DNA from 2 places in the Kribbella italica genome. Region 1 is predicted to be linked to the other one. Evidence: riboswitches for the same ligand, from Rfam matches in the RefSeq annotation. Region 1 holds a riboswitch; the other holds the start of a gene.

Region 1 (7,602 bases):
CGGTGCCAGCTGATGCCCGGCGCGCTGCGTGAGGCAGTGATCACTCTGGTCGGCGGCGTGGCCGATCGACAGGTGTTCTACGTGTCTGATTGGGACGACCAACGGCGCGCCGCCGAGCGGATGGGGCGCACCGCCGACGAGTTCTGCGGCTGGCCCTTGGCCTACCGGCCTGAGGCCCCTGGCAGCAATCGGTGGGTATGGACCGGGGGTGCTGACTGGCCCAAGGCGAGAGCCGAGCGCCGGGCAGCCTGACTCCCCGTGAACGGCGGGCCTGCGCCTCCTGCGCTACTTGCTGGTGCCGACTGAGGTAAGTACTGGACGAATTTCAGCCCTCCTTCCAGAGCTTGCTCTCCCAGTAAAACGTGCCTTTGTACCGAGTCCACTGGACCGCGCCGCCGCCGCCGGGCAGCCAGAGGTCGGGCCTGTCCGAATTGTGAGGGCGGAGCAGACACTTCCCGTGGTAGTTGACCTTCGGCCACGCATCCCCCGTGCCGTCGATGTAACAACGCCAGTTGTACGTCCCGCCCTGTTTGAGGACGAAGTAGGTGTCCCATTCCTCCGCCGGCGCCGAGTCGCTCAGGTAGGTCGTGAACCTGTAGTTGCCAGCCGCAAGGTAGATCACGCGGGGGCTCGCTCCGGCCGGTAGGAGCGCAGTACCTGTCACAGCCTCGTTGGTGAGGTAGACGTCCCGCGAGATAACCGCGGGTCCGCCGGCGCTCAGGCTGGTCGCCTTGTCAGACGCGATGTCGTGTCCGCCGGCCGCCACCGCCGGTATACCGCTCACCAGCCCTGCCCCGAGCAGGGCCAAGACCAGGCCGGCAGCAACTCGTCGTCGAGTCTTCATCTGATCGTTCCTTTCGTCAGATCAGTCAAGGAGGACTGACCTCCTACCTGCTGAGATGGGTCTCGGTGCGCGAAAAGTTGGCTGACCTGGCGGAGACGCGATCCGTTCCAAGGCTCAGGCCGAAGGGATTTCGCTCGCGCCGGCGAACCGGCCGCCGTACGGCGACGTTTCCAGCTGATCACTGCCCGTACGCGGTCTGGTGACAATCTGAGTTCTGCAAGACACAAGCGCGCCCGTGGGCGCATTCTGGCGGTATGGCTCGGCGATGCGCCAAGTGTGATGGGGTCGATCTGCCGGAGCACGCACGTACGTGCCCGCAGCGGGATCCTCTCGTCGTGGCCCGGCGAGTCCGAGTCGTGGTGTGGCCTCGATTTGGCTGGTTGTCGATTCTCCGGGCACGACGTGGCTCCCCAGGCTCGCAGAACTGAGGCGCAGGCCCGGTTGCCGCCGGACCTGGCCGGCCCCGTCGAGGTCGAGCTAGCCAGGCTCACCGAGCACATCCCGGCGCCGGCGTCGATGCCTGGCGGGGCGCGCTACGAACCCAAGTTCGACGGCTACCGCGCGGTCGTCGTCCGGAGCGAGGCCGGCGCCCGAATCTGGTCGCGGCAGCGGCATGACCTGTCTGACCGGTTCCCTGACATCGCTGCCGCAGCCGAACGGCAACTCGCGCCCGGCGTCGTGCTCGACGGTGAGCTGACCATGCTGGTCGAGGGCAGGCTCAGCTTCGACGCGCTGCAACGTCGCATGGTCACCTCGCCGTCGAAGGCCCACGCGCTGGTGAAGTCTGTGCCGGCGGCATTCGTCGCGTTCGACCTCCTCGCGGTTGGTGGCGTCGATCTGCGCACCCAGCGCTGGACGGTGAGACGCGGGCGGCTGGAGCAGCTCGCCGATCGATGGAGGCCACCGTTGCAGATCTCGCCGGTAACCGACGATCTTGCTGAAGCGCAGGAGTGGTTCGACGTGCTGCCTGAAGCGATGGGGATCGAGGGCCTGGTGGTGAAGGCCGCGAACTCCCGCTACGTCCCCGGTCGGCGGGAGTGGCTGAAGGTCAAGCGCCGCGACTCCGTCGAAGTGATCGTTGGCGGCGTGATCGGCCCGATTGATCGTCCCGAGGTGGTGATCGCCGGCCGATACCGGGCCGGTGAATTCGTGATGGTGGGGCGGACGGTTCCACTCGGTGCTGCGGATTCTCGCCAGCTCGGCGCTGTGCTGCGTCCTGCGTCGCGCGGGCACCCGTGGCCGGACGAGATCGCGTCGGTGCGCTGGGGTGGCAAGGACTCAAAGAAGCCCCTGACCAAGGTCCGCCCTGACGTCGTGGTCGAGGTCCTGGCCGACGCCGCGATGCAGGCTGGCCAATGGCGCCACGGGCTGCGATACGTGCGGTACCGAGCAGACTTGAAGCCGGAGGAAGTTCCCACTCTCTGATGCTTCGGCGGCGGTCCAATACGATTCAAACCCGCTATTACAAACAGTATTCGTAGCGGCAATAGAAACATCGCCGAGTTACATAGCTTTGAGCGTCTCCTCCGGCGGATGCCGGCCACGTAGGACTCCCGTCCTGCGCCCTTACTCCTCAGTGGACAGTCCCCTGAGGAGTGCTAGAACCCCTTGCCAGTAAGGAGATGGAGTGAGCCTGGTGTCCACTCGTTGAGTGCTGCGCGTTGGCACAACGCAGCACAACACGACACAAGGTGGGCAGGTCCATCCCACATGCGCCGGACAGCATTCCGGCGCGTCGTGGCGTCCAGGCACAAGCACCTCGAGAATGGGTGTAATCTCGGCTGTTACCTGGACACAGAGTGTCCAACCGCAGGTGTGTCAACGCCGAGTCCTGCCAGGCGCACCCGCTCCCCTCGAAGAACCATGGCAGGAGTGGGGGACCCAGGATGTTGGGTCCCGGCCGTGAGTGGCCGGGTCCCTGGGGTGAAGTCCGCGGGAGCGGACCGGGCTATTGACTCTCAGCCCGAACCCGACAGCTAACTCCGCAGGCGTCTGGAGACAACCATGCCCAAGATCGAGCGTCGTCAGGAGACGACGCCCGCGTTACTGCCGGCCGGGAGCCAGCCGGCAGGACAGTTGGCGCGCCGACCGTGGAGGACGCTGCTGCCCTCCTGGTGGTTTGCGCTGAACGGATTAAGCGCGGTGCTCACCGGCGTCGGCTGGTGGACGCAGGTCAGAGCACCGGGCGCCACGGGCAATGTGAATGCGTTGTTTATTCACACCACCCTGGAGACCTTCCTGACCTACTGCGGCCTCGCCGCCGTAGTGGCTGGCGCACTGTTGAACGTAGCTGCGCAGTTGGTCCAGTATCGGACGTCGGCGGCCGAGATCTCTAGCCGTGAGCGAGAGCTTGCAGATCGAGAAGCTAGGCTTGCGGACCGCGAGGATGAGATCGATCGCCAGCAGACGGAGCTGGCGGACGTGATGCGCGCGCTTGAGGAGCAGATATTGCTCTCCAAAGTCGTGTTGCGGCCTCTAATCGGTACCTTGATCAGCCTCGGAAGCCTCGACCCGATGACGCTCCCGGACGACCAGAAAACCTTGCCGGCTCAGCTATACGGGCAAGCCCTGGTGACGATGCAATCGGGCATCGTCGAGTACCTAGGTGGGAGCGTCTCCGACGTCCGAGTCATCTATTGGCAGGTCGAGGGTCGCGCGCCCCACCGGTTACTCCGAGCCATCGACAAGCGAGGCGAGCGGAAGAAGCCGAGCTTGGTCATGCGAGAGGGCGACAACGCCCGCGGTGACGAGGCATTCCGAGCGTTGGATGCGAAGCAGCCCCGGATCTGGCATCTAGGCGAGGACGGCGCGCCATACGCATGGAACAAGCGGAAGGTGTGGAAGGCATTCGCCGCGTTGCATGTTTCCGGCGAGGAGGGTGACGTTTTCGGCATGGTGACCATCGACAGCCCGGACTGCGAGGCGATCACCGAAGACCATGTGCGGACCGCGCAGGTGATCGCGGATGCTTTCGCAGCCACCTGTGCGAACTACGCAAGGTTCGCTGACTACCCGACGGCCTAGTCGTCGGCCTTCTGGGGCGCCTTGTTGGGTGCGGGTCGAGGTCTCCGGGCCTCGGCCCGTACCTCGGCCCGTCCTCGCGCGAAGTAATCAGTGGGGTTCCGGGCAACTTGCTTGGCACGCTCGACGCTGCTGGTGTCCTTAACGACCTTCACGATGTGTCCCTACTCGGTCGGGTGTAGACAGCCTTACATGTGAGGCGGCTCAGCGACAGGCTATTTGGTGTGTCTATGTCCACAGAGGAAACGATCCACGGTTCAGCGTGCTACCCCCGTAGCTGATCGTTGCCGATCTGTGACACTGTCGTGCGCGATCTACTGGCGCACGGAAACTCGGCCAGCATCGACGGTCACCACCCGTCAACCTCCTCGACTCAATCCTCAACCGGAGGAAGGATTACCCAGGTGTAGACATCTCGCCGCGGGTCGTAGTCGCATTGGTACCAGACGTCGTTTGTCTCATCGTGCTCAAGTTTGCCCAGATCATCCTGTCCTCGGCAGGCGTCCGGGTCGGGAGTCTGTGACACGGAACTCTCACTCCTCAGCGGCGGTGAACTCAAGTTGTTCGGACTCAAGGCGGCCCATCCCACGGCGGCTATCAGCGGGAGTAGGCGGGATGTCGTCTCTTTCGATTTTGAAATGCTTGCCAAGTGTCTCCGTTTGCCCCTGGTAGTTCGATCCCAAGCCACCTTCGCCGTACAGCATGGTCGGCGGTTCGATCATGCGCTCGAAGGTCAGTTTGCAGACAGGTTGGCGATGTTCGATCATGAAGGCGACGTCGTGGGCGCGGACTTCCAACGCGGCAGTCGATCCTGCCCCGCGTTGTTCGGCGTTGTATCCGAAGCCGGGATCGAAGAACCCGGCATAGTGCGTCCGGAGTTCGCCGCTCGTTGGATCGTAGGCGGCCATCTCTGAGGCCAAGTGCGGTGGGATGGTGACCGCCTCGTGCGACATCAGGAGGTAGAAGCTGTTCGGTTGCAGAATGATGCGGTCGCCCTCCTCTCGAGCCACCTTGTCCCAGAACAGGTGAGGGTCGGACGCTCCGGATTTGCTCAGGTCAAGCAACGGAGCGCTGCTCCGCGCCCGCCATCCGACGCCTCTGCCTTTAGGGCCGCGCAGATTCAGGCCTAAAAACAGACCTGAGGACAGCTGTAGGTTTTTCGGGTTTACAGGCTTCCCCGCGACCGACAACAACGGACTCTCAGCATGTTCCCGCTTGATGTCCGCGTCGGAGAGTGCAGCGTCTCCGACAGACAGTCGCAGCTGATTGAGGGTGAGCCCGCGTCGAACTCTGATCGGAAAAGAGAGAGGGACAACTTCGAGGTAGAGACGGCCGGCATAGCCCGCTTGAATATCATCAAAGCGTGGGCCACGATCCGTGATCACGCGAGTAAAGACGTCGGCGCGCCCGGTCGAACTCTTCGGGTTCGCTCGTGCTCGCATTCCATGCGGCAGTTGGAGTCGCTCCATGAGCGGGATTACGTACGGAAGCCCGACCTCAAGCACCGCTCCGTCTTCACCAGTGAGATCCAGTTCGTATTTGCCGAGCTCGCGTAGTCGATCGTCCACTGTGTGGGTTCCGGGAAGGAAGCTGCACTGGATCCGGTGCGCCACGTCGCCAAGGCGTAGGTCGAGGCTCGCGGGCTGGATGTTGGCAGCCGGGATGTCCCCGCCGGGTGCACTGATGATGCCGTCCGCGATCGCCTTCTCTAGGTGCTGATTTGGCAGCACTCCATCCTTGCCCGCAGATAGGTCCACCATGACGCCCAGTCTCCTCCTTCGTGGTTCGTCGGAGTCTAGCGACACGACGCGAGCCTGGGCACGACGCAGGTCGGAGTTCAGACCGTCCTGCCGGTTCTGGTCCGGAGTGGAGGTCCGTCGGACACACGACGCCGGCTCGAATCCTTGGGAATCGGGTGTCATCGGAGAGTATCCGTTGCCTCACTCAACAGATCCACGGATTCCAATGGCCGCCAGTGCGGCCCTCCTTATCGATCGAAGGTGCACCAGGACCGGCACGCTCTCCGGAGCGCCTGCCCATGCCGGCTGCCGGCACAACCCAGCCCTTGGTAACCGACTCGATCTAGACCGGCGAACCCAGACACTAGAGCGGCGAGCGCCCATCCCAGGCATCTGACCACTGAGTAACCCGTCCGCCGGCCGCTCGATGATCCGGACCCCGTACTCCTCCCGTCAAGAGTGCTCTCCCTGGCCAAAGTGGAGGACCCGTCAACCTTGATCGAATCGAGCGGGCCAGGAGTTGACCGATGCGCGCAGTCTGCAGGCACGGCGATAGGTCCACTGCGTCATACGGACGTTGGAGACGAGTCAGGGGGCGGGTCCGCGGTTTGGGCTGCGTCTGGTGCCTGTTTCGGTGCGGGATGGCCGGGCCAGGCCGACGGAGCCTCTCGCTCGTCCCACAGCACTCTTCCTGTGAACTTGGCCTTGCTTAACAGCACGCGCGTATCGGATTGCCCACGACCCTCGCCGGCCTTCACGACAGCGGAGAACTGCACATGCGAGTGAGTGCTGGGCGTCGACCAACTCTCCTGATCCCACAGCATGTTCGGCGCCGAGACACCTACGGCAGACACGCGTCCACCAAGCGACCCTTCCATGACAACGGTCTCGGTAAGGAACTCCGCTTCGCGAAAGTCGATGATCGCTGAGTTGAATGCAGTCTCAAAGAATCGCACCTCCCCAGACTCGAATCGCGCACCGCGGAAATTAACGCTATTGGAGCCGTTGAATTTAGCATGATCAAAGCGGACGGTACCCCCTGCGAACCTGGCGCCCTTGAAAGACGTCTTCCACGACGTGAATGCAGCGGCGGTGAAGTCAACCTGGCCGTTAAAGACGGCCTCTTCAAAATCCGCAGATCTTTGACCGTCGAAGACAGCCATCTCGAAGGAAACGTCGCCCCGGAATGTGCACCCAGTGAACTTGGCGTCAGTAAGGCGTGCCCCGGCGAGCGGCAGATCACAGTCTGACCATGATCCGCCCGATGCTCCGGTCAAGCGGCGCGCAATCTCCTGGGTGATCACATTCCGGATCTCCGAGCGTTCTTGCTCCTTCAGTTCCTGTGGATCGTCCTCGTTGACCCGGAGCGACAGCAACCGGAGAGTCGCGCACAGCACATTTACGCAGACCTGACGCTGCGATGGCTCCCGTTGGCCCCAGTCATCGGCGAGTTGCGCGATCGCGTAGACGCCTGCAATCCGTATCGACGGCTCGGTGTGGCCCAACTGGTCGACCGCGGCACTAAATCGAGATCGGTAATCTGCGCGATCAGCCCGCTCTTCGGCGCTCTTCTCAAGATCTTGCTTCCGGGCCGCAAGATTGAGTTGCCGCTCAGTTGTCTGCTGCCGGCGATACGCGATCAACGCAGCCGAACCAATACCGACAAGCCCAATGATCGCGATTGTGCTACGTACGACGTCGTATAGTTGGCTCGATGGCAAGCTGAAGGTGCGTGGGTCCCACCAAACAACTCCATCTCCAACGGCAAGCCAGCCAGCGAGCGGCAGTCCTACTGCAACGCTCGCGAGAGCGACCACGACCGCTGCCCAGATGACATGCCTCGGCTTGAGAACACTCTTGTCGCCGTCGACCTGCGGTGTCTGTGCCGCCTTCGGTGAATCTATATCTGCGCTCTTTGCGTGCCCCTTCTCCATGCGTCAACGATCGCAGCGGCTAAGGCGTCGGCGTGAGCGCCATGCCGCACTGTGTGGTGCCCCT
Region 2 (22,313 bases), 270 kb from region 1:
CCAGCAGGCAGCGGGCGGTGCCCGCGCCGGCGGGGAGCAGGTCCGGGTGCGTGGTCGAGCAGGCGTCGACCGCGACCGGGCAGCGGGGAGTGAAGCGGCAGCCGGGCTGGCGTTCGGCGAGGTTCGGCGGGCGGCCGGGGATGAAGTCGACGGAGATCTGGGACGCGCGCGGATCGGCGTACGAGCCGAGCAGGCCCTGGGTGTACGGGTGGAGCTGGGCACGCATCATCGCCGCGGCCGGCTGGTCCTCGACCAGTTCCCCGGCGTACATGACCATCACGCGGTCGGCCATCTCCATCACCGTGCCGAGGTCGTGGCTGATGAAGAGTACGGCGAAGCCGAGTTCCTTCTGCAGCTCGCGGAGCCGGTCGAGGATGTTGCGCTGGACAACGACATCCAGCCCCGTCGTCGGCTCGTCCAGCAGGACGAAGCGCGGTTCCAGGGCCAGCGCGAGCGCCAGGGCGACGCGTTGCTTCATGCCGCCGGAGAGTTCGTGCGGATAGCGCTGGAGTACGTCGGCGTCCAGCGAGACCAGCTCCAGCAGATGCCTGGCGTCGCCTTCCCGCCCGTGCGCCGCGAAGGTGTCGGCGAACTGGGCGCCGACCGTGATCACCGGGTTCAGCGAGTTCATGCTGCTCTGGAACACCGTGGAGATCTTGGCCCAGCGCAACGGCCGGAGCTCCTCCTCCGACGCGCTCGTCACCGTCGTACCGTCGAAGACGACCGACCCGCCGCTGACCGCGGCCGGTTTGTCGAGCAGCGCCAGGATCGCGTTGCCGAGCGTCGACTTGCCGCTGCCGGACTCACCGAGCAGCCCGACGAACTCGCCGTCGGCGACGTCGAACGACACGCCGTCGACCGCGCGGACCGGCGAGGAGTCGCGCGGGCTGTAGGTGACCGACAGGTCGCGCACCTCGAGCAGAGCCATCTCAGTCCTCCCTCAGATGCGGGTTGCTCAGGGCATCGACCCCGAAGTTGATCAGCGTCAGGGCGGTCATCAGCCCGGCGAACGCCAGGCCGGGCGCGACCAGCCAGGCCCACTGGCCGGTCAGCATCGCGCCGCCGGTGTTGGCCTGGTTGAGCATCGTGCCCCAGCTCGTGGTGGTCGGGTCGCCGAGCCCGAGGAACGCCAGCCCGGCCTCGCCACCGATCGCGCCGAGACAGGCGCCCATGAACCCGACGACGACCAGCGACGTCATGTTCGGCAGGATCTCCCGGACGATGATCCGCGCGGTCGAGTCCCCGGCGAACTTGGCCGCGGTGATGTAGTCGCGGGTCCGCAGCGTGATGATCTGCGACCGCTTCAGCCGCGCGCCGTACGCCCAGCCGGTGATGCTGATGACGAAGATGATCAGCCACAGTCCCTTGACCGGCGCGTAGGCGGCGAGCGTGATCATCAGCGGCAGCACCGGTACGACGAGCGCCAGGTTGATGAAGAACGAGAGCACCTCGTCGACCGTCCCGCGCAGGTAGCCGGCGGTGAGCCCGACGGCCAGACCGATGACCGTCGACAACGTTCCCGCCGCCAGGCCGACGACGAGCGACGTGCGCGCGCCGTACACGAGCTGGCTGAACACGTCCTCGCCCTGCGCGGTCGTGCCGAGCCAGTTGCCGCCCGACGGGCCGGTCGACGGGGTGAAGGTGTTCGCGCGCGGTGCGTACGGCGCGATCAGCGGCGCGAGCACCGCGATCACGACGAAGGCGAGCAGCATGATCAGCCCGATCCGGCACTTGCGGTTGCGCCAGAGGATGACGAACCAGCCGGGGACGCGCGAGGACCGCGAGGCCTCGACGGCGGCGACTTCCGCGTGCTCGGTGTCCGGGAGCGTCATACCGCCTCCTCCCGTCGCACGCGTGGATCCAGTACGCCGTACAGCAGGTCGGCCAGGAAGTTCGCGATCAGCACACCGACCGTGATGAACAGGAACAGCGCCTGCATCAGCGGGTAGTCGCGGTTCGAGACGGCCTCCAGCATCATCCGGCCGAGGCCGGGATAGTTGAAGATCGACTCGACCAGCACGGTCCCGCCGAGAATGCCGCCGAGCGCGATCGCGAAGCCGGTCACGTTCGGCAGCACCGCGATCCGGGCGCCGTACGTGAGCGCGATCCGCCGCCGCGGCAGGCCTTTGGCACGGGCCAGCCGGGCGTAGTCCTCGCCGAGGGTCTGGACCATGTTGTTGCGCATGCCGATGATCCAGCCGATCGGGCCGACGATCAGCAGCGACACGGCCGGCAGGATGCTGTGCTGGAAGGCGTCGGAGAAGAACAGCCAGGTCCAGCCCGGGTTGCTGCCGCCGCCGTACCCGCCGCCGCTGGGGAACCAGTTGAGCGTGATCGCGAAGACGTAGATCAGCACCAGCGCGAGCCAGAAGAACGGCAGCGTGCCGACGAACGTCGAGCCGAGCGTGATGACCGAGTCGACCCGGCTGTTGCGCCGGTACGCCGCCCAGGCGCCGAGCAGCGTGCCGACGACGAACGACACGATCTGCGTCACGCCGACCAGGATCAGTGTCCACGGCAGCCCTTGGCCGATCATGTGCGTCACCGTGTACGGGAAGTACGTGTACGAGATGCCGAAGTCGCCTCGGACGATGGCGGCCAGGTAGTCGCCGTACTGCGTGAGCAGGTTGCCGTCCGGACTGCCGAGCATCTTGCGGACCGCCTCGACCTGGGCCGGGTCGATCGCCTGACTCTGCCCGCCCAGCCGGGACACGATCGCCTCGGCCGGGTCACCAGGTTGCAGCCGGGGGATCAGGAAGTTGAGCGTGATCGCGGCCCAGAGGGTGGCCAGGAAGAAGCCGGCCCTGCGCAGGAAGTAGCGCATGTCAGCTTCCGGCGGGCTTGAGGTTCGTCAGTACCAGTACGTTGTCACCAGGAGCGGCGTACGGGTTCTGCTCGTCCGGCCAGCCGACGGCCTTGTCGGTCTGGTACTGGAACCACTTGGCGCCGTACCAGAGCGGGATCATCGGGACCTGGTCGGTCATGATCTTCGCGAGCCCGGCGACGGCCTCCTTCTGCTTGGCCTCGTCCGTGGCCAGTCTGAGCTCGTCCAGCAGCTGGTCGGTCGCCGGGTCGTTCCAGCGGACGAAGTTGCTCGCGGCCTTCTTGCCGATCGGCGCGGACTGGTCGCTGCCCAGCGGCTCGGAGAAGTTGCGGAACATGTTGCAGGAACCGCCGTGGACGCCGAACAGCATGTCGTACCGGCCGACCGCGCGGTCGCTCTCGTACGTCGGCGGGTTGGGCGTCTCCAGCGCGACGTCGAAGCCGAGCGCTTTCAGGTTCTGCACGATGATCTGCGCGGCCGAGACCCAGTCGGTGTAGCTGCCGGGCACCTTGAAGGTGAACTTGACCTGCTTGCCGTCCTTGCCGAGTCGCTTGCCCTGGGCATCCTTCGGGTAGCCGGCCGCGGTCAGCGCGCTGTCGGTCTTGGCGGCGTCGAAGCCGAGCCGGCCCTCGTCGGCGAGGCCCTGGGGTAACCACTTCTCCTGGCCGGGCACGACCAGGCCGGTCTGGCTGGCCGCCTTCACGTAGCCCAGCTGGGCCTTGGTGATGATCTGGTCCCGGTCGAAGGCCGTCGTCATCGCCTTGCGGAAGGCCAGGTCGTCGAACGGCGCCTTGGTCAGGTTCATGTACGCCGAGATCGAGCCGCCCGGCGGGTACCAGTAGTGGTTGGTGTCCGGGTTGCGGTCGACGAACGCCTTCTTGATGTCCGGCACGAACATCGCGTTGGTGTCGTACTCGCCGCGGCTCAGCTTCAGCTGCTCGACCGCGCCACCGGCGTCGGCCTTGTGGAAGCGGATCTCCTGCACCTTGACCTTGTCGGCCTGCCAGTAGTCCGGGTTCCGCTCGATCGTGAGCTGCTGGGGGTTGAACGACTTGATCTTCATCGGGCCGGTGCCGACCGGGTTCTGCGCGTTGACGAACTTGACCGGGTCGGACTGCTGCGACCAGACGTGCTCGGGGACGACGTAGATCTCGGTCAGCAGCGTGAACGTGGACGCGCCCGGATCCTTGAACTTGATCGTCACGGTCTTGGCGTCGGGCGTCTCGACCGCGGCCAGGTAGCGCCAGATGCCCTGGGTGTCGAGGGCGTCGTTCTTCTTCAGCAGGTCGAAGGTGAAGGCGACATCTTTGCTGCTGAAGGGCTTTCCGTCGTTCCACTTCACGCCGTCGCGCAGGGTGAAGGTGAGCGTCTTGGGGTCGTTCCACTTGAACCCCGTGGCCAGCCACGGCTTCGCCGTACAGGAGAACTTGTCGTAGACCATCAGCTTCTCGAAGACGTAGTCGACGCCGCCGAGCCTGGTCGCCTCGAGGTACGGGTTGAAGTTGGCCTGCGGCGCGGTGCCGCCGCCGAAGTCGCCGTAGTCGAGATAGTCGATCAGGCCGTTGGCCGCCGTTCCACCTCCTCCGCTGCCGTTGGTGCCGCTGGTGCCGGTGCAGCCGACCAGGGCGAGCGTGGTCGCGACGGCGACTACCGCCGTACGGAGGAAGGTGGGGCGTTTCATCAGCCTGCTCCTGTCGTTCTGGGCGGCCTCCTGGGCGGAGGGGTTACGGGCAGCCGCAGCTGCCGCGCAGCACGAGTTCGGTGGTGAGGACGGTGTCCATCACCGCGCCCGGACCGCCGACGCCGGCGATCAGCAGGCGTGCGGTGACGGCTCCGAGCTCACGGACGGGCTGCCGGATGGTGGTCAGCCCGGGCCGGACCAGCGAGGACATCGCGACGTCGTCGAACCCGGTGATCGCGACGTCCTCGGGGACCTTGAGACCGCGGCCGAGTGCGCCGATCAGGACGCCGAGCGCGGTCTCGTCGTTGGCGCACACGATCGCGCCGGGATGGCGGCGGCCGGTCAGCAGTTCACCGGCCGCGATCACGCCGTCGGACTGCTGCATCCCGACCTGGAGGGGTTCCTTCGGCGGCGTGACCTTCGCCTCGCGATGCGCCTGCAGGAAGGCTTCCCAGCGTTCGGTGACGTCGGGAGAGCCGTGGGGATTGCCGACGAACGCGAGTCGCCGGTAACCGTGGTCGAGCAGCAGATGCCTGGTCAGCTCCGCCACCCTGCTGTTGTCGGCCCGTACGGCGGGGATGCCGTCGAGCGGCCTGCCGGCCAGGACGACGACCGGCACTTCGGCGGCGAGCCTGCGGAGGGTCCGCTCCTGGATCGTGCCGCCGTGCACCGCGATGCCGTCGACCCGGCCGGAGATCGCCAGTACGTCGTCGTCGGCGGCCGCACGATGATGCGTACCGACGATGTGAACGCTGGCGCCGGCCTCCATCGCCTCGTACTCGAAGCCCTGGATGAGCTCGGAGAAGTACGGGCCGGACAGGCCGGGGAAGACCATCGCGACCGCGCCGTGCTTGCGCTCGGCCAGCGCTCGGCCGAGCTGGCTCGGGCGGTAGCCGTGCTCCTCGATCACCCTTTCGACGCGGGCGCGGGTTTCCGGGCTGACCTGGCCGATCCCTCGCGAAACGCGGGACACCGTGGCGATCGAGACACCCGCCAGCTCGGCGATCTCGCGCACCGTCAGCCGCTGGTTGCCCATCTGCGACCTCCCGCCGTAACGTTGCAGTAACCGGTTTCAGCGACCATAGGTGAGGAATCGGACCGGCGGCAAGAGGTGGCGCGTCGCGCTGTCCGCGTCGTGGCGGTCCGGCGGAGAGGTCACGATGAGGACAGTCCAGCTGAGCAGGCGCCGCTTGATGATCGACGGGAAGCCGTCCCTGATGCTGTCGGGGGAGGTGCACTACTTCCGGCTCGATCGCGCGGACTGGGCGTCGCGGCTGGATCTTCTGGTGGCGGCGGGCTGCGACGCCGTGGCGACGTACATGCCGTGGCTGGTGCACGAGCTGCCGGACGGGTCTGTGGATCTGGTCGGGCGGACTTCGCCGTACCGGGATCTTGCCGGGTTTCTGGAGTTGGCCGCTTCGCGTGGGCTGTCCGTGATCGCCCGGCCTGGGCCGTTTGTGATGGCGGAGTTGAAGAACGAGGGGCTGCCGTTCAGCGTGTACGAGCCGGGGGTGGGGTCGGTGGGGTGGGACTCGACGCCGGCGCCTACGCGGGACGTGGACTACCTGGCGCCGGCGTACCTGGCATCGGTGAAGCGGTGGTACGGCGAGGTGATGCCCTTGCTGGCTTCGCGTTTGGCGCCTGCGGGTGGTCCGGTGGTGGCGGTGCAGCTGGACAACGAGGTGGGGATGTTGTCGTGGGTGACGAACACGCCTGACCTCGGGGACGCGGCGGTGGACGACTTCGGCGCCTGGGTGCGGTCTCGGCATGGCGCTTCGGCTTTTGGGTTGAATGTGGACGACGTCGATGGGTGGCGGGCCGGGGTGCGGTCGCCTGGTGCTGGGTCGCTTGCGCTGCACCACGAGTTGTCGGTGTTTCAGCGGGATCGGTATGCGCGGTACTTCGCGTTTCTGCGGCGTGAGGCCGAGTCGCATGGCGTGAGTGGCGTGCCGTTCCTGATCAACCTGCACGGGACCGGGGAGGGGCGCGGTCGCACCTATCCGATCGGGATCAGCCAGCTGTTCCCGTCGTACTCGGGTCAGCCGGCGATGACGTCGGGATCCGACCACTACCTCGGCGATCTCACGGTCGAGAACGTCGCGGATCTCTATGTGATGAACGCGTTCATGGCCGCGGTGCACTCCGCCGACCAGCCGCTGACGTCACTGGAGTTCGAGGCCGGGCTCGGGGACTACGGCGAGGACCTGAGCCGTCAGGTGCCGCCGTCGGCACTGGCGTTGAAGACCCGGCTCTGTGTTGCCCAGGGCAACCGTCTGCTGAACTACTACCTGTTCGCCGGCGGGCACAACCCTCCGCTCGACGTCCCCGTCGGCGACGGTAACGACCGGATCGCCTTCACCGGCGAACGCCACGGCTTCACCGCACCGGTCGATCCTGAGGGGCAGTTCAACCCGTCGTACCCGGTCCTCGCCTCGACGCTCGCCGATGTCCGGTCTTTTGGTGACGTCCTGGCCGACAGTGACGAAGAGTTCGACGATGTCGTCCTGGGTTTCGTCCCCGACCACTACCTGACCGAGTACTGCCACCCCGGCGACGACGTACGCCGCGACCAGGTCGCCAACCTGGAACGCTTCCGCGGCATGGGCCCGCGCGACGTCCTCGCCCGCTCCCTCCTGCTCGCCGGCTTCTCGTTCCCCGCGGTGAACCTCCAGTCGGACTTCACCATTTCCCAGGTCCTCTGCCTGGCCTCCACCCCGTGGCTCTCCGCAGAAGTCCAACAACGCCTCGCCGACCACGTCCACGCCGGCGGCCGCCTCCTCCTGGTCGGCGCCCTCCCCACCCAAACCCCCGAGGGCACGCCTTGCACGGTCCTCGCCGACGCACTGTCCCTGGCTCCCGGTGACTTGGTCAACGGCAGTCCCCACTACTTCCCGTCAGTCCAGGCGGCCCCCTGGACCACTGCGACCGCCGAAGTCCGCGTGGGCGTCCTCCAACCCCTCACCCTCACCCAGCCCGCTCAGCCCGCGACCAGCGCGCCCCCGGCCACCCCGCCGCACTCGCCCGCCGCCCGGGTCACCCACGAGGTCTTCGCCGCGGACGTCTCCTCCAAGTCCCCGGTGGGGGTAGAAGTCCATGCCGGAGACGGCCACGCGCTGATCCTCACCTGCGACTACCCCGCCCACCTCCCCTTCTGGACCACCCTCCTCGCCCGCCTCGGCGCGACCCCCCGCCACACCCACAACGCCACCACCCCCGGCATCGTCCTCACCTCAACCACCACCCCCACCGGCACCCGCCTACTCCACGCCCTCAACGTCAGCCCCATCGACCAGTCCCTGGTCATCTCCCACCAGGGCACCCCCCTCTTCGAAGCCGCCGAGGTAACCCTCCCAGCCCGCACCGGCCGCATCCTCCCGCTGTAAGCCGCGTACGCCGCAGCCCGCGTCGACGCGCAGGCGCCGTCAGCGGACCACCGGGCAGCCCAGGACCCTCCGACCACCACGGAGCAGCACGAAACCGCCGTACCCGAGCACGTACGCGCTGCCCACCCACTCCTGCAGGTCCCGCCGCCCTGACGCGGCCTCACCGCGCCCTTGGAACCCGCGCCCTGCGTGGCCGACCAGGTCCGTGCCCGCGCCCTGTGCGGCCGACCAGGTCCGTGTCCGCGGCGGGAGGCCGCGTGGTGCCAATGCACCATGCGGCCGGGCGGGAGTCTTGCTGGTCCTCCCGGGCGGAAATAGCCTCTTGGGGAGGCGCTCGGAGCGCCCACTCCGCCGGCTCGATTAGCTGCGCAAAACCCCCGCACGAACGCTCGCGGCTATTGCCGTGCGCTTAGTCATGCCCGAAAGGAGCCGCCGACCATGACCACCCTCCGGTCCGCCCCGCTGCCGGCACTCGTCGCGACCCTTGCACTCGCCCTGGCGATCCCACTCCCGACCGCGCCGCCCCGTTTCCCCTACGGTGTGGAATGGCTCACCCCGCCCGCACTTTTCTGCCGCGACCACAACCCATTGACAACACCCCGCCACGGCTGGTGCACCTGAACCGGTCCAGTCCACAAATACCCGACGGTCAATTCCACGGGTTACCGCACCCATCCCCGCTGAGCCGCCCGAACCCCCAGCTCGAACCGCCCCGAAGCCCCCACCTGCTCCCCGAGCTTCGCCGCCATCCGCCGCACGGTCCGCAGAGATACGCCGAGCTTCCGCCCGGCCTGCTCGTCGGTTGCCCCCTGCACCAGCAACGCGAGGAACGCGGATTCCTGAGCGCTGATCTCCCCCGAAGACGCCGCGTCATCGCGCAGTTGCGGCGGCAGTTCGCCCCGTGCCCAGTAGCTCTCGAACAGCTCGGTGGCCAGCAGCACGGCACTCCGGCTGTGGTGTACCACGATCCCCCGAGAGTGATCGTCGGGGTCGAGTGCCATCACCACGGCCGCGCCGTCCATGATCATCATCCGCATCGGCAGGCTCGGCACCACTCTGCTCTCTGCACCGTAGCTGTGCATCCAGCGCCAGTTCTCGGCAAATCTCGGCACTTTCCACGCCGTAGCCAGATAGATGATCCGGTATTTGATTCCCCGTTCGAGCCACGGGCGGTCCGGGGAATCCTCCGGCGCACCAAAACCGTCATCCTTCGTGGTGGGGTTGAATCCCCAGATGGATCTTTGGAGTTGGAACTGCTCCATTCGCTCGTGGGTCTTTTCCCGGCCCTCGACGATCTCAATGTCTTGAGCGTGCTTGTGGCGCTGAAAGTCGGTGTACCGCTGCACCAGCAATTCGGCCTCGGCCTCGTCCCGCCGAAATTCCTCGGTGAACGCGTCGAGTTGCTGCCGGCGTTGCCGCGCGAGCAGTTTGAAGCCGACGTTCGGATGAACTGCGTACTCCGCGCCGCCTCCGGTCCAGCGAGGGATCAGGAGCTTGAGTTCACGGAGCTTGCTGAGCGCGGGAGCGACCTCGTCCGGCGCGCAGGCTGCCGCGGCAGCCAGCGCTGCGCTCTCAGCGTCTGGTTGGTCGAGCAGATGACGATAGATGCGCAGCGTGAGTTCGGTGACGCCCAGCGACTCGTACATCCGTCGGCTAGACCCAGCCGCGCTTGGCGGCGGCTACTCCCAGCTCGAAGCGGGACGTTGCGTCCAGGCGGTCCGAGAGGTTTGCGGTGATACGGCGGGCGGTGCGGAGGGAGATGCCCAGGAGGCGTGCAACCTGCTCGTCCTTGGCGCCTCCGGCGAGGAGGCGGAGGACCTCGGCCTCGTGGGGCGTCAGGGGAGACTCGTTGTCGCGGTCCTCGGGGGCGAAGAGGTCGGTGGCGCGCGACCAGTAGGAGTCGAAGAGGGCGAGGGCCACCGCGAGGACGGCGGGGCTGCGGTGGATGACCGCGCCGGCGCTCTCCACGGCGGGGTTCAGGGGCATGATCGCGATCTCCTGGTCGATGATCAGGAGGCGCAGCGGCAGGGTCGGGGTGGCCCGGACCTCGTTGCCGCGCTTGTGCATGTACGCGGCGTACTCGAGGCCGGGCTTGGAGATCGTCATGCTCTGCAGGTAGACGCTGCGCATCTTGATCCCGCGATCGAGCAGCGGCAGGTCGGGCGACTCCTCCGGCGGGGCGACGATGTCGTCGACGTGAGCAGGGATCAGGCCCCAGAAACAGTCCTTGGCCTTCGCGCCCAGTTCCTCGATGCGGCGGGACGCGTTCGCGCGGCCCTTGAGGAACTCGACGTCGCCGCTGGTGCGCGAGGTGAGCAGCTCGTTGTACTGCTCGGCCATCACCTCGGCGGTCGCCGAGGCCTCGGCCAGTTCGCCGAGCATCCGGTTGAGCTCGCTGCGGCGGCGCTCGACCAGGCCGGCCAGGCCGACCCGGGGGTGCACGGCGTGCTCGACGTCGGGGTTGGTCCAGGTCGGAACCAGGAGGTCGAGTTTGCGCAGCTCGTCCATTAGCTGGTGAACCTCGGTCAATGACCTATTCACTAGCGCGGCAATCTGCTCCGGCGTACTGTCTGGGGCGCGGAGGAGGGCGTGGTAGACCGCCGAGGTCGCCTCGTCCAGACCCAGCGGTTCCAGCACTTTCCACAACCCTTCCAACACTCGTTTGGAACCGACCATATACAGGGTGCGTCGATTTAGCGCGCTCAGTAGATGGGTTTGGATTATTTCGGAGGGGACACACTGTGATCAAGAGGTTTCTGGCGGTGTCGGTTTCAGCGATGCTGCTGCTGGGGCTGACCGCCGGATCCGCGGCAGCTCGAGAGGAACCGCCGGTCAGTGATGACCCGACCGGCTACTGCTTGGTCTGCTGGTGAAAACCGTCCCGTAGACTGCTGCCGTGGCTCGTGGCGATGGTCGGCTCACTCATGATCTCGACCCGCAGGATCTGGGTCCGCAGGACGCCTGTGGCGTCTTCGGAGTCTGGGCTCCTGGGGAAGAGGTCGCCAAACTCACCTATTTCGGGCTCTACGCTCTGCAGCACCGAGGGCAGGAGTCGGCCGGGATCGCGGTCGGCAACGGGAGTCAGATCCTGGTCTACAAGGACATGGGCCTGGTCAGCCAGGTCTTCGACGAGGCGACCCTGGCGTCGCTGCGGGGGCACATCGCCGTCGGGCACTGCCGGTACTCGACGACCGGTTCCAGCGTCTGGGCGAACGCGCAGCCGACGTTCCGGTCCACCGCGACCGGGTCGGTGGCGCTCGCGCACAACGGCAACCTGACCAACACCGGTGACCTCGCGGCCACGCTGGACGGCAGCGACTCCCTGGATCTCGGGCTCGACCTCGAGGTCGAGCACGCGAAGGCGAACGCCAAGCACGGCGCGTCCTCCGACACCGACATCCTCACCTCGATGCTCGCGGCGTACCCGGACCTGACGCTCGAGCAGGCCGCGGCCCGCGTGCTGCCGAAGGTCAAGGGCGCGTTCAGCCTGGTCTTCATGGACGAGTCCACCCTGTACGCCGCGCGCGACCCGCAGGGCATCCGCCCGCTGGTGCTCGGCCGGCTCGAGCGGGGCTGGGTCGTGGCGAGCGAGACTGCCGCGCTGGACATCGTCGGCGCCAGCTTCGTCCGCGAGGTCGAGGCGGGCGAGATCGTCGCGATCGACGAGGACGGTCTGCGCTCCACCAAGTTCGCGGAGCCGGACCTCAAGGGCTGCCTGTTCGAGTTCGTCTACCTGGCCCGCCCGGACACCCAGATCTCCGGCCAGCGGATCCACTCGACCCGCGTCGAGATCGGCCGCCGGCTGGCCCGCGAGCACCCGGCCGACGCCGACCTGGTGATCGCGACGCCGGAGTCCGGCGTACCGGGCGCGATCGGGTACGCCGAGGAGTCCGGCATCCCGTACGGCGCCGGCCTGGTCAAGAACGCGTACGTCGGCCGGACCTTCATCCAGCCCAGCCAGACCATCCGGCAGCTCGGCATCCGGCTCAAGCTGAACCCGCTGCGCGAGGTGATCGAGGGCAAGCGGCTGGTCGTGGTCGACGACACCATCGTCCGCGGCAACACCCAGCGCGCGGTGATCAAGATGCTGCGCGAGGCCGGTGCGCAGGAGATCCACGTCCGGATCACCGCGCCGCCGGTGAAGTGGCCGTGCTTCTACGGCATCGACTTCGCCAGCCGGGCCGAACTGATCGCCAACGGCCTGAACACCGAGGAGATCTGCCGCTCGCTCGGCGCCGACTCGCTCGGGTACATCGACCTGGACACGCTGGTCGAGGCGACCACGCTGCCGAAGGACAAGCTCTGCCGGGCCTGCTTCGACGGGGTCTACCCGGTCGAGCTGCCGGACCCGGAGCGGATCGGCAAGCACCTGCTGGAGCTTCCGGTCACCGACGTCGACGGCCTGGCCTCGGTCGCCGGTGGCGCCGGCGCCGCGGACGCGCTCTCCCGCCCGTAGTCACCCCGATGATCGCGCCGGCCCGAGTCGACCAGTCCCTCACCAGGGAGTGGTCGGCCGGTGGCCGTGATCGAGCCCGGCAGCGCCTCGGTCGTGGCGACCTGCGGATGCCCACCAGAGGCCGAGCGACGGCCGGCAGGTTCGCCGTACGACGTACTTCCGGGACGCCGTCCCGCCGACGAAGGAGAACACCGTGAGCCAGGGCGCGAGCTACGCCGCCGCCGGAGTCGACATCGAGGCCGGGGACCGGGCCGTCGAGCTGATGAAGGAGTGGGTGTCCAAGGCGACCCGTCCCGAGGTGGTCGGAGGCCTCGGCGGGTTCGCCGGGCTGTTCGACGCGACCGCGCTGACGGCGTACCGGCGGCCGCTGCTGGCGACGTCGACCGACGGCGTCGGGACCAAGGTCGCGATCGCGCAGAAGATGGACCGGCACGACACGATCGGGTTCGACCTGGTCGGCATGGTCGTCGACGACCTGGTGGTCTGCGGCGCCGAGCCGCTGTTCATGACCGACTACATCTGCACCGGCAAGGTGGTCCCGGAGACGATCGCGCAGATCGTCAAGGGCATCGCCGAGGCGTGCGTCGAGGCCGGTACGGCGCTGGTCGGCGGTGAGACCGCCGAGCACCCGGGCCTGCTCGAGCCCGACGAGTACGACGTCGCCGGCGCCTCCACCGGTGTGGTCGAGGCCGACGAACTGCTCGGCGCCGAGCGGGTCAAGGCCGGCGACGTCGTCGTCGCGATGGCCTCGTCCGGCCTGCACTCGAACGGGTACTCCCTGGTCCGGCACGTCTTCTTCGACCGCGCCGGCTGGCAGCTCGACCGCGAGGTCCCCGAGCTCGGCGGCACCCTCGGCGACACGCTGATCACCCCGACCCGGGTCTACGCCAAGCACTGCCTCGAGCTGATCCGGGCACTGAACGCCGACGGCGACCGCCCGCTGCACGCGATGTCGCACATCACCGGCGGCGGTTTCGCGGCGAACGTGGCCCGGGTGATCCCGGACGAGCTCGCGGTCCGGATCGACCGGTCGAGCTGGACGCCGGCGCCGGTCTTCGGCCTGGTCGGGCAGCTCGGCGACGTACCGCGGCTGGAGCTGGAGAAGACGCTGAACATGGGCGTCGGCATGGTCGCGGTCCTGGACCCGGCCGCGGCGGACCGCGCGATCGCCGTCCTGGCCGAGCGGGAGATCCCCGCCTGGGTCTGCGGCGAGGTCAGCACCGGCAGCACCGGCGTCGAGCTGCAGGGCGACTACGCGAGCTGATCCGCGCCTGGGGACGGCGAAGCGCCGCACGGTCCAGGCGTACTTCTGCTCAGGTGGCGTTCACCGCGGGTGAGCGCCACCTGAGCAGACAGGCATCGCGAGCCACACCGGCGACGGCAAAACGGCAGGCTGACATGACCTGCGGTACCGGTGTGACGAACTCCGTCGATCGAGCACAGCCGACTGGTCCAGGCGCCTAGGCGCTTGGACCAGTCACTGAAGCTGCTGTTGCTTTACCGACGGGGGTGGTAGTCGTCGGCGTCATCGCCGGCGTCTGTGTCGGCGTCACCGTTTGCAGAACGGGTACCGCCACCCTCGTCCCCGCCGGCCAGCTCTCGTTTGAGCTGGTCCAGGTCGGTGTCCCAGGTGCGGTACTTCAGGTCGCGAGCGACCTTCGTCTGCTTGGCCTTTGCACGGCCGCGCCCCATAGCGTCGACCCCCTCGCACAAGTCAACCGGGTACGCAGCGTGGCGCCCACGGATCAGTCGTCAGTAATCGTGGTTCTAGGTTACCCGGAGCCGGGGATCGACACACGCACCGCCCCCTGGTCGGACGCCCCAAGTCCTCCGATGACAGTCCGATGGGCCTGCCCGGTCCCCTCAAACCGGTCAGGCCCACCGCGTCTTTTGCGCTCGGAAGCGCTGTCTACTTCACCTCGCGACGTGAGCTTGCCCACAGTCCGGCGATGGTCGGCAGGACGACCCAGACCGCGACCGCGGTGAGCGTCTCGGGCACCATGCCCTGCAGGTCACGCTCCGCGATCCGGCCGAAGGCGCCGAACACGTCCAGCCAGTCCGCGTTGTCCTTGAACAGCGCCGGCCCGGCCAGCGACCAGGCGGTCGGCGCCACGAAGAAGACCAGCACGGCGGCCGCGGTCTGGGCGATGACGGCACCGAAGGCGGCGCCCATCAGGACGTTCAGCGCGGTGCTCAGGTAGGCACCGGCGAGCGCTCCACCCATCCCGGCGTACGTCGTACCGTCGCCGCCGACGGCTCCACCGAGCGCGGTCGCGGCCAGCGCCAGGACAGCGGTAGCGGTCAGTACGACGGCGCTCAGCACCACCGCGGAGGCGAACTTGGCCAGCTGGACCCGGACCCGGCGCGGCGACAGCGTGAACGTGGTCAGCGCGGTCCGCTGGGTCCACTCGCTCGTCATCGCCATCACACCGATGACGGGCAGGATCAGCAGTACGCCGGTCGAGGCGGCGCCGAGGAACCCGTCGAACCGGGCCGGCCCGTCACCCAGGTGGGTGAGCTCCCAGACCAGGGCGGCCATCGCGATGGCCAGGATGGCCAGGATCAGGACCCGGCCGCTGCGGGTGTTCACGGACTTGCGCAGCTCGATGCCGACGAGCTTGGCGAAGGACTGGCCGCGCGCGGGCGGCAGGCTGGTCGACACGGCGTCGGCCCGGTGCTTACCGGTGGTCGTGGCGGGTGCCGGAGTGGTCATTTCGGTGACAGTCATGTCAGAAAGCTCCTGGTGGAAGAAGTGGTCAGGCCGCGACGGCGGTCGGGGTGGTCAGCTGGAAGAACAGCTCCTCCAGGCCGGCGCTGTCGCTCTCGCGCAGCTCGAGCAGGATCTGGCCCGCGGCGGCGGCCGCACGGCCGACCTGCTCGGCGGTGGCGTCGACGCGCAGCGAGCCGTCCTGCAGCGGCTCCAGGTTCAGCCCGGCCGCGGTCAGGGCCTGGTTCAGGCCGATCGGGTCCAGGCCGCGGACCAGCGTGCCGCTGCCGGCCAGGAGCTCACCCAGCGAGCCGTCGGCGACGATCCGGCCGCCACCGATCACGACCAGCCGGTCGACGGTCGCCTGTACTTCGCCCAGCAGGTGGCTGGACAGGATCACGGTGCCGCCCCGGGCGGCGAAGTCCTGCAGCAGGCCGCGCATCCAGCGGATGCCTTCGGGGTCCATGCCGTTGGCCGGCTCGTCCAGGATCAGGGCCGCCGGGTCACCGAGCAGCGCGTTGGCGATGCCGAGCCGCTGCCGCATGCCGAGCGAGTACTGCCCGACCCGGCGCTTCGCGGCGCTGGTGAGGCCGACGGCCTCGAGCATCTCGTCCGCGCGGGCCTTCGGTACGCCGAGCACGCTCGCGTTGAGCGCCAGCGTCTCCCGGCCGGTGCGGCCCGGGTGCTGCGCCGCGGCGTCGAGCATGACGCCCACGACCCGGCCCGGGTTCGGCAGGTCGGCGTACCGCTTGCCGTTGATGGTGGCGGTGCCGGAGCTCGCCGGGGTCAGCCCGGTCAGCATCCGCAGCGTGGTCGACTTGCCCGCACCGTTGGGCCCGAGGAAGCCGGTGATGCTGCCGGGCTGGACGGTGAAGGAGACATCGCTGACAGCCGTGGTGCTGCCGTACCGCTTGCTCAGGTTCTCGACGGTGATCATGTCCACTACTCTCGCCCGCCGGACCCCCGCGCCACATCGACCGACCGTCTCGACCGGCCCCCTACGAAAGTCGCCACCACCGCTACTCCAGGACCCCCGTGAGGGGGACGAAAGGTATGACCCAGCGCTAGGGTGTGTCGCCCAATCCCCCGCCTACTGCGCGGCACCCGGCACGGCATCTCGCTGCACGGGAGCCAAGCTCACGATGCTTCGCATCGCAGCGCTCGTCTCCCGCGCACCGAGCTACCGCACCGGGCACCTGCTCGCTACGGCGGGGGATTGGGCGACACACCCTAGGCTGACGGAGTGCAACGGGCGCCCGAGCGGTTCAGCTGGCTCCGCCGGCCGTACCGCCGGGTGCGCCGGTGGTACGACTGGTTCGTCCGGCACGCCCCGCGCTTCCGCGACCTGTTGTACATCGGGTTCAGCCTGCTGACGATCGTGGCCCAGGCGGCGAGCACGAGCGGGTCGAGGGGCTGGATCACCAAGAGCTGGGTGGTGCTGGCGATCGGGGTGATCGCCTCGCTCGTGCTCTGGTGGCGGCGCAGGTACCCGATCACCGTGACCGTGATCGGCATCCTGGCGATGGCCGGCGGGCAGATCTTCGTCCCGATGGGGCTGGCGCTGCTGACGCTGGCGATTCGTCGCCGGGACGTCTGGCTCGCCGTACTGAGTCTTGCGGGCTACGCGGCGTACGTCGCGAGCACCTGGCAGGACGGCGGCGACCCGTACGTGCTGCTGTTCACCGGGCCCTTCCTGGTCGGCAGCTGGGTCGCCGTCGGCGCGTACGTCGGAGCGCGGCGCGACCTGATGGTGTCGCTGCGGGACCGGGCGGAGCGGGCCGAGGCCGAGCGGGAGCTGCGCGCCGAGCAGGCCAAGCTGGGTGAGCGGGCCCGGATCGCCCAGGAGATGCACGACGTACTCGCCCACAAGGTGTCGCTGATCGCGCTGCACGCCGGTGGCCTCGAGGTGAACCCCGCGGTCGGCCCGGAGAAGGTGGAGAGCTCCGCCGGGCTGATCCGGCAGACCGCGCGCCAGGCGATGGAGGACCTGCGCGAGGTGCTCGGTGTGCTCAAGGCGGACGTGAGCGAGGACGGCGCCGACCTGGCGCCGGTGCCGAAGGCGTCCGACCTGGCCCGGCTGGTCGGCGACTCGCGAGCGGCCGGCGTGGACGTCCGCAGCGCGCTGGACCTGCCGGACGGCGTGCCGCCGCTGGTCGGGCGGACCGTCTACCGGCTCGTCCAGGAGTCGCTGACGAACGTCCACAAGCACGCGCGCGGCGCGACCACCGAGGTCGTGGTCCGCGGTGCGGAAGGCGACGGCGTCACCGTCCGGGTGACGAACGTGCGACCGGTCGCGGCTGGTTCACTGCTCCCGGGCTCGGGCGCCGGGCTGGTCGGGCTGCGCGAGCGAGTCACTCTGTCCGGTGGTCAGCTGACCGCCGGACCCACGCCGGACGGCGGCTGGCGGGTCGAAGCCTGGCTGCCGTGGTCGGACGGCAGAGAAGGAGAGTCATGACACGGCTGCTGATCGTGGACGACGAGGCGCTGGTCCGGGCCGGGCTGAAGATGATCCTGGAGTCCGACGAGGACCTCGAGGTGGTCGCCGAGGCCGAGGACGGTGCCGACGCGGCCGCGATGGTCCGCGAGCACCGGCCGGACGTCGTCCTGATGGACATCCGGATGCCCCGGCTGGACGGGCTGGCCGCGACGCGGGAGATCCAGGCGCTGCCGGATCCGCCGAAGGTCGTCGTCCTGACGACGTTCGACCTGGACGACTACGTGTTCCGCGCGCTACAGGCGGGGGCGAGCGGGTTCCTGCTGAAGGACACGCCGCCGCGGGAGTTGGTACAGGCGGTCCGGGTGGTCGCGGCCGGCGAGGCGATGCTGTCGCCGGCGGTGACACGGCGGCTGATCGGGCACTTCGCGGCGGACCCGCGGACGGACCGGCAGCGGGACGCGCGGGCGCGGTTGACCGCGCTCACCGACCGGGAGCGCGAGGTGCTCGCGACGGTCGCCAAGGGGCTGTCGAACGCCGACATCGGCAAGACGCTGTTCATGAGCGAGGCGACCGTGAAGGCGCACGTCTCGCGGGTGCTGGTGAAGCTGAACGCCACCAACCGGGTCCAGGTCGCGATCCTGGCCCACGACGCCGGGCTCCTGGACGAATAAAGGCGGTATCAACAAAAGGAAACCGGCCGTGCGCCGCCGGAGGGGTGGGGCGGCGACGCACGGCCGGTTTCAGGTCAGCGACCGGAGGGGGGATCCGGTCTCGCTGACGGTCTGGACCGGGTCAGGACCCGGTCCGGAGCCTCACTTGCGGCCGAAGGCCACGTTCGAGCTCCAGATCTTCGCCTTCGCGACCGGCTTGCCCGGCTTCGAGGCGTGCCACAGCGTGTTCGCGCCGGCGTAGATGCCGACGTGGTAAACGCCGCCGCCACCGCTCTTGAAGAACACCAGGTCGCCCGGCTTGGCCGCCTTACGGCTGATGTGCTTGGTGGCGCTGTACTGCTGGCGCGAGGTGCGGGGCAGCTTCTTGCCGGCCTTCTTGTAGACGTAGCCGGTGTAGCCCGAGCAGTCGAAGCCCCTGGTCGTCGTGCCGCCGTAGCGGTACGGCGTGCCCTTGAGCTTCGCGGCTTCCTTCAGCACCTTGGCCTGGAACGTCGTCGCCTTGCCGGAGCCGCCGTGCAGCAGACCGTGGCTGGCCGCGTAGAACAGCGAGCGCCAGGTGTTCACGGTCATCGAGCCGCTGCGGGGCAGGCCCACGCGGCGCTGGAAGTTCGCCACCGCGGTGCGGGTGGCCGAGCCGTACCAGCCGCCGGCCGGGACGTCGAGGGAGCGCTGGACGTAACGAACGGCCGAACCGGCGTCGCCGTAGCGCAGCAGCGGCTTGGTGCTGATCGCCTTGTTGCCCCGGGCCCAGGCGGCCGAGGAGGTCTTCGAGGTTCCCGCGTGGGCGGTGTCGGCCGGTGCGACGACGCTGAGCGCCGCTCCACCGGAGACGGCCAGGCCGACCGAGAGGACGGCTGCCGCGGCCCGGGGAGCCGAGGGCTTGCTGGTCTTGCGGTGCTTGGCCAGCGTCCGTCCGGTCGGCCGGGTACTGGATTCGCTCGTGGTGACGGCGCGCAGAAGCGCTGTCCGTCGGGCAGTGACGGGCATGGTTGTCTCCCGACGCCTGCGGAGTTAGCTGTCGGGTTCGGGCTGGAAGTCGATCGCCCGGTCCGCTCCCGCGGACTTCACCCCAGGGACCCGGCCACTCACGGCCGGGACCCAACATCCTGGGTCCCCCACCTCTGCCATGGTTGTTCGAGGGGAACAGGTGCGCCTGGCAGAGCTCGGCGTTGACACACCTGCAGTTCGTCTAATTTGTCGAACCGCCGACGACTGTATAACAGAACGATCACGGCGCAAACCCTCAAATCCACAGGGACCCTCTCAAAAGGCCCTGAGTGGCTCTCTGACGGGTCAGCGACTGGTGTTGAACATCAGGTGTCCTGAGCGTGTCTGAGCGTCGTTCAGGCGTCCGCGCAGCCGGTTTTGGTGACCTGGGTCACAGTCCAAGGTCGCGCTGTGTGACAACGGGCACAGTCAGTACCCAGCCTGCCCTTCGCCGAGCAGCTCCAGGAACCTCTCCAGGCCCACGTTCCCGCCTGAAAGCACCACTCCGACCCGCTCCGGGAGGCCCTCCACCCGGCCGGCCAGCAACGCCGCCAGCGCACTCGCGCCGCTCGGCTCCAGGACCACCTTCAGCCGCTCGAACGCGAACGCCATCGCGGCCCGGATCTCGTCGTCGGAGACCAGCGCGAACTCCTCCACCAGCCGCTGGTTCACCACGAACGTCAGCTCGCCCGGCATCGAGACCGCCTGGCCGTCGGCGATCGTCCGCGGCACCGCGATCTCGATCCGGTGCCCGGCTGCCAGCGACCGGGCGTGGTCGTCGCCCGCGGCCGGCTCGACGCCGATCATCCGGATGCCGGGGGACAGGACGGTCGCCGCGGTCGCGCAGCCGGCCATCAGCCCACCACCCCCGACCGGGACGAGCAGCGCGCCGAGCGGACCGACCTCCTCGATCAGCTCGAGTGCGACCGTGCCCTGCCCGGCCATCACGTCGTAGTGGTCGTACGGCGGAATCAGCGTCAGCCCGCGATCCTCCGACAGCTTCGCCGCCAGGGCCGCCCGGTCCTCGGTGTAGCGGTCGAAGTGGATCACCTCCGCGCCGTACCCGCGCGTCGCGGCGACCTTCGTCGGCGGCGCGTCGGCCGGCATCAGGATCACCGCCCGCGTCCCGGCCAGCCGAGCCGCCAGCGCGACCGCCTGGGCGTGGTTGCCCGACGAGAACGCCGCGACGCCGCGGGCCCGTTCCTCCTCGGTCAGCCGGCTCACCGCGTTGAACGCGCCCCGGAACTTGAACGCCCCGATCCGCTGGAAGTTCTCGGCCTTGAGGAACACCTCCGCGCCGACCCGTTCGTTCAGCGTGCGGGACGTCAGCACCGGCGTACGGTGTGCCGCTCCCGCGATCCGGTCGGCGGCTGCTTGTACGTCGTCGAAGGTCAGCATGGGCTGAAACTACCTTGTCTAGCAGGAGATCAGCGTGTCTCCGATCCCCAGGCAGAAGTCCTTGCCCGGCCCGCCGTCGAGCACGTCCTTGCCGGGGCCACCGATCAGGAGGTCCTTGCCCTTGCCGCCGTACAGGATGTCCTTGCCGCCACCGCCGAGCAGCAGGTCGTCGCCCTTCAGACCGCACAGGACGTCGTTGCCCGGGGTGCCGATCAGCAGGTCGCTGCCGTTCGTGCCGGTGTGGGTGCAGCTGGGAGCAGAGGGCGCTTCGGTGACCTCGACGGCTCCGGCTTCGCAGTTGGTGCCCTGTGGCCGGGCGGTGCCGCGCTGGTCCGTAGTAAGTACAGTGCACGCGGCCGCGGGGACCAGTCCGTTCGCCAACGAAGCAGCCAGCGGCAGCATGGTCTGCGTGGGTCCGCCGTTGCCGGCCAGTGCGCCCAGCTGTGGGCTGCCGACGTTGCTCTGGTCGCCGGTGCCTGCCAGCGAGCAACTGCCGTCGCCGTCCAGGTTGTAGCCAGTAGAAGTAGTCGCCAGCTCGATGCCGCAGTCGCTCGTGCCGCCACCGCCGGCCAGGATCGAGCCGAAGGTCTGCAGCCCGGCGCTGGTCGCCACGTTGTCGCCCACTCCGCCCGCGGTGTTGCCGGAGACCGTCGCGTGGCGCAGGTGGACGTCGTGGGCGAGCGTGTAGATGCCACCACCCGCGGCGTCCGCGCTGTTGCCCGTCACGGTCGAGTTGTCGACCCGGACCTCGCCGGTGAGCGCGGAGATGCCGCCACCCTGGCTGTCCGCGACGCCCGACGCCGTGTTGCCGCTGATGGTCGAGCGGACGACGTGGATCTGCGCCGGGGGAGGACCACCGCTGTTCTCGATGATGCCGGTACTGATACCGCCGCCCGCACCGGTCCGCGAGTTGCCGGAGATCGTCGACTCGGTCACCGTGACGACCGGCTGGTCCGCCGGCGCGTCCTGGTCGAACAGCACCTGCACGCCGCCGCCCTGACTCGTCCCGGCCGGGTGGTTGTTGGTGATGGTCGAGCCGGTGACAGTGAGGTCGCCGCAGGCCGAGCAGATGACTCCGGTGCCGCCGTTGTTGTCGACAGTCGTATTAGTAAGAGTGAACAGACCAGAGCCCTGCCCAGTAGTCCGTACGCCGTCACCGCCGTTGTCGCTGATCGTCGAGGCGGTCACCGTGAGGGCTCCGTCGGTCAGGCCGACCCCGCGACCGGTGTTGTTCGCGACCGTCGTATCGGTGAGGTGCACCGTGCCCAACGACAGCGCCACACCCGTACCGGTGTTGTCGTGGATGCTGGAGTCGGTCAGGTCGAGCACTGCGCCACCGAGCGAGCTGGCGAGGACCCTGCCCGTACCGGCGTTGTTGCCGGTCGCCGTGGAGTCGGTGAGCGAGGCGTCGCCGTTGTGCCGCAGCGCGGCGCCGTCGACGTCGTCCCCACCGGTCAAAGTGACCTCCTGCAAGGCGATCGAGCCGTCCGAGTCGATGGCGTCGAGCACGCGCTCGCCGGCGCAGTTCTGGTCGATCGTCGAGGCGTTGCCGTCGATGGTGAGCGGCTGCGCCGACGTACTGTCCAGGTCGCCGGAGGCGTTCGTGTCGTTGTCGCCGCACAGGTTCAGCCCGTACGACGCGGAGGCGGCGAGCGTGATCGTCGTGGGAGTCGCGGCCGCGTTCGCCGTACTGACCGCCTCCCGGAGTGAGGTGAGTCCGTCGGCGCCGTTGACGACGTCGGCGGTGGTGGTGACGGTGATCGTGGCGG

Evidence for each region. A riboswitch is a leader RNA that binds a small molecule or an ion and turns the genes downstream of it on or off. The one in region 1 is predicted to bind cyclic di-AMP.
Region 2: linked by a shared signal. The riboswitch ahead of HDA39_RS33275 (C40 family peptidase) and the one ahead of HDA39_RS34470 (hypothetical protein) in region 1 are both predicted to bind cyclic di-AMP.

The regions. Positions count from the first base shown of each region.
Region 1 covers NZ_JACHMY010000001.1:7,401,054-7,408,655, forward strand. The annotation lists gene HDA39_RS34455 (hypothetical protein) at 1-13, shown strand, start outside; gene HDA39_RS34460 (hypothetical protein) at 326-844, opposite strand; gene HDA39_RS34465 (ATP-dependent DNA ligase) at 1,286-2,269, shown strand; cyclic di-AMP (ydaO/yuaA leader) riboswitch at 2,657-2,849, shown strand; gene HDA39_RS34470 (hypothetical protein) at 2,849-3,868, shown strand; gene HDA39_RS34475 (2'-deoxycytidine 5'-triphosphate deaminase) at 4,399-5,625, opposite strand; gene HDA39_RS34480 (pentapeptide repeat-containing protein) at 6,171-7,538, opposite strand.
Region 2 covers NZ_JACHMY010000001.1:7,121,505-7,143,817, forward strand. The annotation lists gene HDA39_RS33200 (ABC transporter ATP-binding protein) at 1-928, opposite strand, end outside; gene HDA39_RS33205 (ABC transporter permease) at 930-1,832, opposite strand; gene HDA39_RS33210 (ABC transporter permease) at 1,829-2,824, opposite strand; gene HDA39_RS33215 (ABC transporter substrate-binding protein) at 2,826-4,505, opposite strand; gene HDA39_RS33220 (substrate-binding domain-containing protein) at 4,549-5,541, opposite strand; gene HDA39_RS33225 (beta-galactosidase) at 5,666-7,888, shown strand; gene HDA39_RS33230 (response regulator transcription factor) at 8,551-9,534, opposite strand; gene HDA39_RS33235 (helix-turn-helix transcriptional regulator) at 9,542-10,396, opposite strand; gene purF (amidophosphoribosyltransferase) at 10,785-12,344, shown strand; gene purM (phosphoribosylformylglycinamidine cyclo-ligase) at 12,538-13,608, shown strand; gene HDA39_RS33250 (DUF3073 domain-containing protein) at 13,842-14,036, opposite strand; gene HDA39_RS33255 (ABC transporter permease) at 14,254-15,072, opposite strand; gene HDA39_RS33260 (ABC transporter ATP-binding protein) at 15,101-15,988, opposite strand; gene HDA39_RS33265 (histidine kinase) at 16,295-17,506, shown strand; gene HDA39_RS33270 (response regulator) at 17,503-18,159, shown strand; gene HDA39_RS33275 (C40 family peptidase) at 18,301-19,146, opposite strand; cyclic di-AMP (ydaO/yuaA leader) riboswitch at 19,146-19,332, opposite strand; gene HDA39_RS33280 (pyridoxal-phosphate dependent enzyme) at 19,576-20,544, opposite strand; gene HDA39_RS33285 (right-handed parallel beta-helix repeat-containing protein) at 20,563-22,313, opposite strand, start outside.